3 regions of the Paenibacillus sp. S29 genome follow, and region 3 is predicted to be linked to each of the others. Evidence: riboswitches for the same ligand, from Rfam matches in the RefSeq annotation. Region 3 holds a riboswitch; each other region holds the start of a gene.
What was found. Region 3 has a riboswitch for glycine ahead of sdaAB (L-serine ammonia-lyase, iron-sulfur-dependent subunit beta). Riboswitches for the same ligand answer to the same signal wherever they lie in the genome.
Positions count from the first base shown of each region.

Region 1: linked by a shared signal. The riboswitch ahead of ACL9RM_RS13750 (alanine/glycine:cation symporter family protein) and the one ahead of sdaAB (L-serine ammonia-lyase, iron-sulfur-dependent subunit beta) in region 3 are both predicted to bind glycine.
Region 2: linked by a shared signal. The riboswitch ahead of gcvT (glycine cleavage system aminomethyltransferase GcvT) and the one ahead of sdaAB (L-serine ammonia-lyase, iron-sulfur-dependent subunit beta) in region 3 are both predicted to bind glycine.

Region 1 covers NZ_JBMOUI010000007.1:64,396-67,675, forward strand. The annotation lists gene ACL9RM_RS13745 (iron-containing alcohol dehydrogenase) at 1-390, shown strand, start outside; gene ACL9RM_RS13750 (alanine/glycine:cation symporter family protein) at 448-1,866, opposite strand; glycine riboswitch at 2,026-2,120, opposite strand; glycine riboswitch at 2,139-2,215, opposite strand; partial or broken gene ACL9RM_RS13755 (glycoside hydrolase family 1 protein) at 2,384-3,014, opposite strand; gene ACL9RM_RS13760 (LacI family DNA-binding transcriptional regulator) at 3,145-3,280, shown strand, end outside.
Region 2 covers NZ_JBMOUI010000014.1:85,627-88,906, reverse strand. The annotation lists gene ACL9RM_RS21310 (PTS mannitol transporter subunit IICB) at 1-208, opposite strand, end outside; gene gcvH (glycine cleavage system protein GcvH) at 587-985, opposite strand; glycine riboswitch at 1,287-1,478, shown strand; gene gcvT (glycine cleavage system aminomethyltransferase GcvT) at 1,655-2,755, shown strand; gene gcvPA (aminomethyl-transferring glycine dehydrogenase subunit GcvPA) at 2,882-3,280, shown strand, end outside.
Region 3 covers NZ_JBMOUI010000004.1:13,975-17,254, reverse strand. The annotation lists gene ACL9RM_RS07840 (DUF6359 domain-containing protein) at 1-1,148, opposite strand, end outside; glycine riboswitch at 1,364-1,479, shown strand; gene sdaAB (L-serine ammonia-lyase, iron-sulfur-dependent subunit beta) at 1,691-2,380, shown strand; gene sdaAA (L-serine ammonia-lyase, iron-sulfur-dependent, subunit alpha) at 2,370-3,269, shown strand.

The DNA of each region.
Region 1 (3,280 bases), on a different contig from region 3:
GGGGATTGGGCTTCGCATACGATTGAACATGCATTATCCGCTGTATATGATATTCCTCATGCTGGCGGTCTGGCAATTCTGTTTCCCAACTGGATGAGACATACAGTGGATCAGGATGCTGCACGCATGAAGCGGCTGATGCTCAGCATGTTTGACTTAGACACCGTAGGTAAAACAGATAGAGAAATCGCCTTGGAAGGTATTGACCGTCTTAGTGCATTCTGGACAAGTCTCGGTGCCCCTTCCACCCTGGCCGATTACAATATTAATGATGAGCAATTGGAAAAAATCGCAAACATTGCAGCCCATGAAATGGAATACGGAGGCTTTGGTAATTATAAAAAGCTGAATCAAGAAGATATTTTAGCTATTTTGCGTGCATCGTTATAACATTCAAAAGGGAGTGTCCTCAAGCCTATGATGGCTGAGGGCACTCCCTTTTGGAATTTATGAATTAACCGTGTGTCCCTTTTCTTCTACTTGAATAGCTGCCCCTACATTGGCACCTGCAAGAATGCCCTTTTTCTTATTAGGATACAGAGAATCCATATAGTTTCGGGTTTCTGCAACTACGATTCCCGATAAGCCAAGCAGTGCAATCAGATTCGGGAAAGCCATCATTGCGTTAAAGATATCTGCCAGCAGCCAAATGGCTTCCAACTTGATGAACGCACCTCCTGCTACAAGTGCGATGAACAGATAACGGTATGGTTTAATCCATTTGACACCCAGTAAATATTCAACACAACGTTCCCCGTAGTAATTCCAGCCAAGTATCGTTGTGAACGCAAATAAAATAAGGCTAATCGTCACGAGCTCTGCACCAGCCGGAAAGGCACTGGAAAACGCATGCTGGGTCATCAGACCTCCATCGTCATTTCCACTCCATATTCCCGTAACCAGCAACGTAAATCCCGTCAGATTACAAATAATCATTGTATCAATAAATACGCCTGTCATGGATATCAGCCCTTGTTCTGCAGGCCATTTCGTCTTAGCAGCAGCTGCTGCAATCGGCGCACTTCCCAAACCGGCTTCATTAGCAAAAATACCTCTGGCAACTCCGCTTCGCATCGCCAACATAATCGTCGCTCCGGCAAATCCACCCGTTGCAGATGTGGTCGAGAAGGCCCCTTGTAATACTAAAGCAATCGCATGAGGAAGCTCTCCTGCAAACTTAATGAGTACAATTAAGCAAACTACGATATAGAGCCCCGACATGAATGGAACAATCTTTGTGGATACCTTGGAAATACTTTTGAGTCCTCCAATCGTAACAACAGCAGTTAACACGGCAATAATGATCGCTGTAACTACCGTTGGCACTCCAAAGCTACTTTCCGTCGAAGAAACGATAGCCTTTACTTGCGGAAAAGTACCGATTCCAAATAGGGCTACAAGAACACCAGAAAAGGCAAACAACATCGCCAACGGCTTGAAACGGCGGCCAAGCCCGTTTTCAATATAATACATCGGGCCACCTGAAAATTGTCCGTTCCGGTCTTTAACACGGTATTTAACGGATAATAATCCTTCCGCATATTTGGTTGCCATCCCGAAAAAAGCTGCAACCAGCATCCAGAATAATGAACCGGGCCCACCCAGTTTGATCGCTGTTGCCACGCCGACGATACTTCCTGTACCTACAGTAGCTGCCAGTGCCGTACTCAATGCTCCGAAGCTGCTTACATCTCCGCTACCTTCGTCCGGCGCTTTACCAATTAGCTTGAGCGCCAAAGGCAATCGAATAATCTGAAGTAGCTTCAAACGGATCGTTAGCCACAACCCAGTGCCCATTACGAGAATAAGAAGCGGCGCTCCCCATATCCAGCTGTCAATCGTTTCTAATACATGTACCAAATTCATTTCAACCCGCTCCTCCAGCATATTAGAAAACAAAAAAGAGTCAAATCCGCTGATTCGACTCCTGGAGAGGTTAAAGGCACGAAAAAATACAACCATCTTGTGCAGGTTTCTCCCTCTAATAGCTTATAAAAAAGCCTAGAGCACTCCCTGTCACAGGTTATTCGCGTCTCTGTCCTTTTGCCTGAGAGTTTAAGCAGATGTTCTCTGCGGTGCACCTTCGGCGCCCAATTAAGGGTCTCTCCAGAGTTCTGTCCGTTTACGGTCCCCGCTTGTTGCTGTAACCAGCCTAAGCACCTGAGAGTTTTGCCCCTTCGGTCGGAACTTTCGTTCCATCTCCCGCAAACATCAACCAGACATATGAAATTTTTATTTATTATACAGAAAACTTTCAGCTTATTACAAGTGAAAAGTTTGTGAAGCCCTCTGAAATATTATTATTGTGTCTATCGAAAAAGCGGGTACAGCAGATTGCATCCTTAGAATGTCCTCTGCTATACCCGCCCGAGACGATATGGAATTACAATTCTTCACCATTGGTTGCTATCACATTTTTATACCAGTTAAATGAGTCCTTTTTGGAGCGTTTGAGCGTTCCGTTACCGTCATCATCCAGATCAACGTAAATAAATCCGTAGCGCTTGGACATTTCGGAAGTAGACATGCTCACAAGGTCGATAGGGCCCCAGCTGGTGTAACCAAGCAGATCAACACCGTCGGCAATCGCTTCCTTCATTTGGGCAATATGCTGACGCAAGTAATCAATTCGATACGTGTCATGCACAGAGGTCAATAACCACACCGCCACCGGTGAACGGGCTCATGGTCATTACATTGATTTCATTAAAGGTCAGCCAGTATTTTACTTTATCCTTATAGCGCGTAAACACCGTTTCGGCATAATTTACGTAATGCTGTATGACTTCACGTCCCAGCCAGCCATTATACTTCTGCGTCAGACCTAGCGGTGTTTCATAATGTGACAATGTTACCAGCGGCTCAATATTATACTTGCGCAGCTCATCAAATACATTGTCGTAGAATTGCAATCCTGCTTCATTCGGCTCGGCATCATAGCCATTCGGGAAAATCCGCGACCAGCGGATGGACATACGGAATACTTTAAAGCCCATTTCAGCGAACAATGCAACCTAACGATAACCGTTCTCCTTTGAAATGCATTGACAGATACCTTAGAATAGACGTAATGCCTTCATAAGCATCCTAATCGTTGTAACGCGTTTCATGTCAAGTATTTTTTCTTATGTGAGGAGAAGCACCATGTCGAATCTTGATCAAATTGCAAAACTGGCGGGCTTTTCCAAAGCTACGGTATCCAGAGTATTAAATCAGTCCCCCCATGTTAGTCACGAAACAAGAGCTAAGATTTTGAAAATCATGCAGGAATTAGATTATG
Region 2 (3,280 bases), on a different contig from region 3:
GCAGCAAATAATTTTTCATCGGATCAACCAGTTGTGCAAAACCTTCGTTCGGGAACCACCCGGTCGGAATAAAGAGTGCCGTAATCAATCCCCACGCGATAAAGGCTCCCATGTTGGGCATAACCATACCGCTGAGAAAACGGCCAAAACGCTGTACGGCGACACGAGTGCCTCCTTTTGAACTTGGCTTTGCGTCCAATGTACTCATATTCAAATCCTCCTTGTAGGTAAGCATCACTACCTTTTCTTAAAATTCATACTAAATGACAGCGCTATCTTCATCAACGAAATGAAAACGTACTTTCGTCATGAACGTTGATGACAACATTTAAATTTAAATTATCCGAGAAGGTATTATACCTGCATAATTCTTCTTAATATGACCTGTAGCTATAGAAATTAGTCGAAAAACCGTACTGGATTATGTATGATTCTTACTATAGGGACAACCCTCTACATCAGAATAAAACACGTAATTACGTCTGAAAAAAGACAAAAAAATAGCCGCTATGTCAAATCATAGCGACTGTTGTATACAAAAATCGAGCAGACAAATAACACTCTTATTCCATACTACATTGCTCCATTACTGCTCATCGGAAATCAACTGCTCGTATTGATCCGCAGACAGTAGCTTGCCCAATGCTTCCTCCACATCTTTACCCATCTCTACTTCGATCATCCAACCTTTTTCATAGGGAGATTCATTCACTAGCTCAGGCGTACTTTCCAGCGCTTCATTCACTTTTAATACGGTTCCCGTCACCGGAGCAAAAAGGTCGGATACCGTCTTCACCGATTCAATCGTACCGATCTCCGCTCCCTGCTCAATCGTTACTCCCACCTCAGGTAATTCTACAAAAACAATATCACCCAGTTGATGCTGTGCAAAGTCTGTAATACCAATCCGCAACGTTCCATTCTCTGTGCGCTGAACCCACTCATGTTCGTCTGTATACCAAAGTTGCTGCTTTACTTCACCCATCCTGTTCCCCTCACTTCCATATGAATAAAATCGCTTTTGCTCACCTGTATTAGACAGGTTAAGATTATGACAACAGGAACACTCATGTCAATAATACTAACAAAAATACTTCATATGACCTCATATGGCGTACTATATAAAAATATGATAACTTATAACAAACGCTTACATATCCTTATTTATATATTAAATGTTTTTTCTATTGTTTTTGATGACATTTTTATTGACATTTTGAATGAATTTGCGTATTAATGGGTTATAGCAAATGCTTTGGAAAACACCCCGACAACTGCAAACGCGGATGAACGCGGAGGGAGAGACTGCCAAAAAGATTCGCATAGCTGTTGCCGCTTATGAGACATAAGTGCACGCGAATCGGATCAAGTTGTTATCTGCAAAGCCAGGTAATATACTGTTGATCCCGAAGGTAGCGCCGAAGGAGTAAGCCTGCATTGTAGGTGAATCTCTCAGGCAAAAGGACCTCTGCCGGACGCATCTCTGGAGAGCATTCGCTATTGGAGCGGATCACCCAAGGGGAAACCCGGTACATACCGGGGTAACTTTCTGGTATCAAGGACAGAGCTGAAAAAAGAGTGTAGACTGCCGTCTATACGTTTTTTTCGGCCTGTCTTTTTTGTTTAGCCGATCACACCGGATAGGAGTGGAAAAATGACTAATTTGCGAAAAACACCGCTATATTCGTCCTACGGGACGCAGTCTGGGGTTCGTTGTATTGACTTTGGCGGCTGGGAGCTCCCCGTTCAGTTTAGCGGCATTCAAAAGGAGCATGAGGCCGTCCGGCAACGTGCGGGTTTATTCGATGTATCGCATATGGGCGAATTTTTGGTTGAAGGCAAAGAGGCCGAAGCTTTTCTGCAAAGGGTGACCACGAATGATGTCAGCCAGTTGGAACTAGGTCAGGCACAATATTCACTCCTGTGTTACCCCGATGGAGGGGTAGTAGACGACCTGCTTGTTTACTGCAAAGGACCGGAGCGCTACATGCTCGTTGTGAACGCCTCTAACATCGATAAGGATTGGGATTGGCTAATTCGCCATATGCCTGCATCCGTTCACATGGAGAATGTGTCTGATGCGATAGCATTGCTGGCGTTGCAAGGACCGGAAGCAGCACGTATTGCCGCAGCCGTGGCAGATACGGACATTACGAATCTGGCATCTTTTCGCTTCCATGAGAATGTGCCATTGTTCGGAGCAAAAGCACTCGTCTCACGAACCGGATATACGGGTGAAGACGGTTTTGAATTTTACGTACCTGCCGCGGAAGCACCAGCCGTATGGGAGGGTTTGCTTCGTTCCGGTGAGTCGTATGGGCTGATTCCCGCTGGACTTGGTGCTCGGGATACCCTACGCTTTGAGGCACGGTTGCCGCTGTACGGACAGGAGTTATCTGCCACGATTTCACCGCTCGAAGCCGGTCTAGGTTTCTTCGTCAAGCTGAATAAAGGAGATTTTATCGGTAGAGAAGCACTGCAACGTCAGAAAGAACAAGGGATTCCTCGCAAATTGATCGGGCTGGAAATGATGGATCGCGGTATCCCTCGCGCCCATTACCCGGTATTCGCAGAAGGACAACGCATCGGTGAGGTCACAACGGGGACTCAGTCGCCCACCTTGAAGCGTAATCTCGGCCTCGCCTTGGTAGACAGTCGTTTTAGCGCCCTCTCCACACCGCTGGAGGTTGAGATTCGTGGCAAACGCCTGCGTGCCGAGGTGGTGGCAGCACCCTTTTATAAACGCCCGCGCTGATCTTAAACTCTCTTCATTTCAATAAAGCAAACATGTCAGATATGAACTTCTGGGTTTTCCATCTCACACTTTTTTATTAGCTAATTTACGATTTAAAATTTTGCTTTTCGAAAGGAGCCAGAACCTATGAAGCAGCATCGTTATCTCCCTATGACTGAACAGGATCAAACCGAAATGCTGCGTGTGGTCGGCGTTTCATCCATCGATGATTTATTCAGTGACATTCCTGAGGCCATTCGATATCAAGGGGAGCTCCCTCTTTCTTCTCGGCTCGACGAGAGAGCCTTGACCCGACATTTGGCCGAGCTGGCCGGACACAACGCCAATACAGACACACATGCCAGCTTTCTTGGCGCAGGAATTTATGATCATCATATTCCGTCTGTCATCCAGCACATCACTTCACGCTCGGAATTCTATACAGCCTACACCCCCTATCAGCCGGAAGTAAGCCAAGGCGAGCTACAAGCCATTTTCGAATTTCAGTCGTATATTTGCGAATTGACGGGCATGGCTGTAGCTAAT
Region 3 (3,280 bases):
GAAGGGATATAAGCAATGCCTTTAGCCTTGGTAGGATCAATAATAGCCAGCGTAGATCCTGCATGCATTGCAATCGAGCGCACACCCTTGGTAATACCGAAAGATTGATCTGCGGCTACAATGTCAGTAGCATTCACGTCACCAAGCGCATTATAACGGAAACGAACACCAAAGTTGGTCGCCAGCCAATCGGAGCTTGTTAATCCTTGCATCGCCGGTGATGCAGCTTCTTCTGCAGTCATGCCTTTGGCCGGATTAGTATAGGCTCCACGACGGTAGCCATTCATAACTTCGGAGGAATCCCAACGGTTTTTGTTACGGTCCGCATTATAATGATCGGAGATGAAGAAGACGCTCCCCCCGTTATTCACGTATTGCAGCAGAGCAGCCTGCTCGGATGCCTTAAAGGCAACATTCGCTTCACCAATAATGAACACATCATATTGGCGCAGCTTGTCATATGTTATGGCCTGCTCTCCATAAGTAAAAGGAATGGGACGATTCAATTGGTCTACCGTAAAGCCTACATTACGCAGTCCATTGGCAAAGTCGGAGAAGGCGCCTTCAATGACCCAATCTGCTGCGCCAGCGGTCTGTGCGTGCGTATTATCGAACAGCACCTTTTTGCCTTTTCCATCCGGCAATGTAGTACCGGGTTGACCCGGGTTGCCAGGTTCACCTGGTTCCCCCGGCTCGCTTCCGCTCACCAGTTCAACAGCGCTTGGGCTTTTCACTCCACCAAAATTATTGTAGGCGCCGAGTGTACCCGTCACACGAATTTTGCTGCCGATCAGCTCAGGATGGCCTGACAGCCCAAATTGCCCTCTGTACGCTGAAGTCAGCTGTACATCCAATAGATTAGACGTATTACGTTCATTTGCCTGATCGGCAATCAGTACGTTAAAATCATTCGCGAACGGAGAAGAAAAGTTAGTCGTTTTCGATCCGGTAGCATGTCCGACGATGTAGCCTTCCACCGTCACCGTACCTCCACTGCTTTGGCCCTGAAGTGCTTCGGCTACTGTCAATGCTCCCTCTGCCTTGACCTGACCGAATGGTACGAAGATCCCGATCAGCAGTGATACGATTGCTGCTAGATGCAGCATCCCTTTTAAGCGTGAACCTGTGAACCGCAAGCCTTTTACCATACGTCAATATCCCTCCTATGTTTTCCATAAATGTACTTGTCCTTTATCAGATTAGCCGCCAATCTTCTAATTCCTTCCTGATTTCATCCATAATTATGTAAATTTTAATCTTTTTTATTGGAAACGCACCTGTTTATGTAAAAATTGAACCCTGTGATTGACACCGAGCACGGCATACATTACCCTAAGGAAGACATGTAGAACGGTATACGCGAATGAAGATGACGGGAGAGTCTGTCCAGGGAGCCTACACTCTGGCGGCACCGAAGGAGCAAGACGCCAGCACCCGGCTGGCGGATAATCTCTCAGGTCCATGTATCGTCATCTGACGCAACTCTGGAGAGAGCGCAAGCCACCCAAGGGGTAAGGCGGTAAGAACACCGCACGAAACTCTCAGGTAACGAGGACAGAGATAAGGGAAACTTCCTTATCCTGTCCTTTTTTGTGCTCACATTGCGCGTCAGCATTAGGAACCGTCATAAACGCGCAAAGACGCGGAAATACCATATAGTATGGTATTAGAACATACAGGGGGCCACACCATGCGTTTCAAAGATGTATTTTCCATTATCGGCCCGGCCATGACCGGACCTTCCAGTTCACACACCGCAGGCGCGGTGCGACTCGCACGCGTTGCCCGGCACTGGCTCGGAGTGCAGCCTGACCGTGCTCGCATGACATTATACGGCTCCTTTGCCGATACGTATAAAGGACACGGTACAGATCTGGCGCTCATCGCAGGACTGCTTAATTACGATACGGACGATCACCGGATTCCCGATGCCGAGCAATGGGCCGAACAAGCCGGGATGGCCGTGGAATTCGCCGTCAGCGGACTCCCCGCCCCTCATCCGAACACTGTCCGTTTCGAGCTGTGGAAGGGCGAGGATCAGCGCACACTGTTGGGCTCCTCCATCGGCGGCGGCAGCATCCATGTCCAGCAACTGAACGAATTCCGGGTCAATCTGACCGGGGAGTTGCCTACGCTGGTGCTTCTCCACTCGGATAAGCCCGGTACATTGGGCGCGATAACTTCAGCGCTGGGCGCGGCTCACATTAACATTGCCTATATGCACGTAGATCGCAAGGGCCGGGATGGTGAAGCGCTCACCGCCATTGAAACGGACAGTTCTGCTCCAGCTGAACTAATTGCGGAACTGCGTTCTTTACCTCATATGTATGAAATTAAGATGATTAATTTGAAAAAAGGAGCTGAATCCGATGCGGTTTAGCCATCTGCATGAGATCAGCGCTTTATGCGCTGAAGAATCCACCACGATTGGCCGCTTGATGATTCAAGAGCAGGTACAAGAAACGAATACAACGGAGGAAGAAATCTTTCGCCAAATGTCTGATTATTATGAAGTCATGAAGGAAGCCGTTCATCGCGGTCAGACACAAGACACCGTATCCCGCAGTGGATTGACGGGCGGTGACGGCAAGCGCCTAGCCGAGTATCTGCGGGCAGGGGAAACCTGCTCCGGTGATGCCTCCGCGCTCGCCATGGCTTATGCCCTCTCCGTGTCGGAGGTGAATGCATCCATGGGTCGCATTGTCGCCACGCCTACCGCAGGCTCATGTGGGGTTATCCCTGGTGTATTCATCAGTGCGCAGGAGCGGTTCGGCTGGGATGATGAGCATATGGTGCACGGCCTATTCGCCGCTGGAGCCATTGGCTACGTGATCGCCAACAACTCCTTCATTTCTGGCGCGGAGGGAGGCTGTCAGGCTGAGATTGGCTCAGCTATCGGGATGGCCGCTGGCGCTATGGTCGAGCTGCGCGGTGGTACGCCTGAACAGGCTGTTCACGCCGTGGGTCTCGCCCTTAAGAACACGCTCGGCCTGATTTGCGACCCCGTCGCCGGACTCGTGGAGATTCCGTGCATCGTGCGCAACGGGCTGGGATCCGTGACTGCACTTGCCGCAGCAGATATGGCTTTGGCGGGTGTGCGCAGCGCTATTCCGTCTGACGAAGTCATTGACGTGATGCTTGAAGTCGGCAGTGCGATGCCGTCGAAGCACCGCGAGACCGCCAAAGGCGGGTTGGCCCAGACGCCGACTGGCAAGCGTTTGACCGAATCACTTACACGCAACACACCAACCAAGAAGGATAAGTCATAAATTATAAGCGG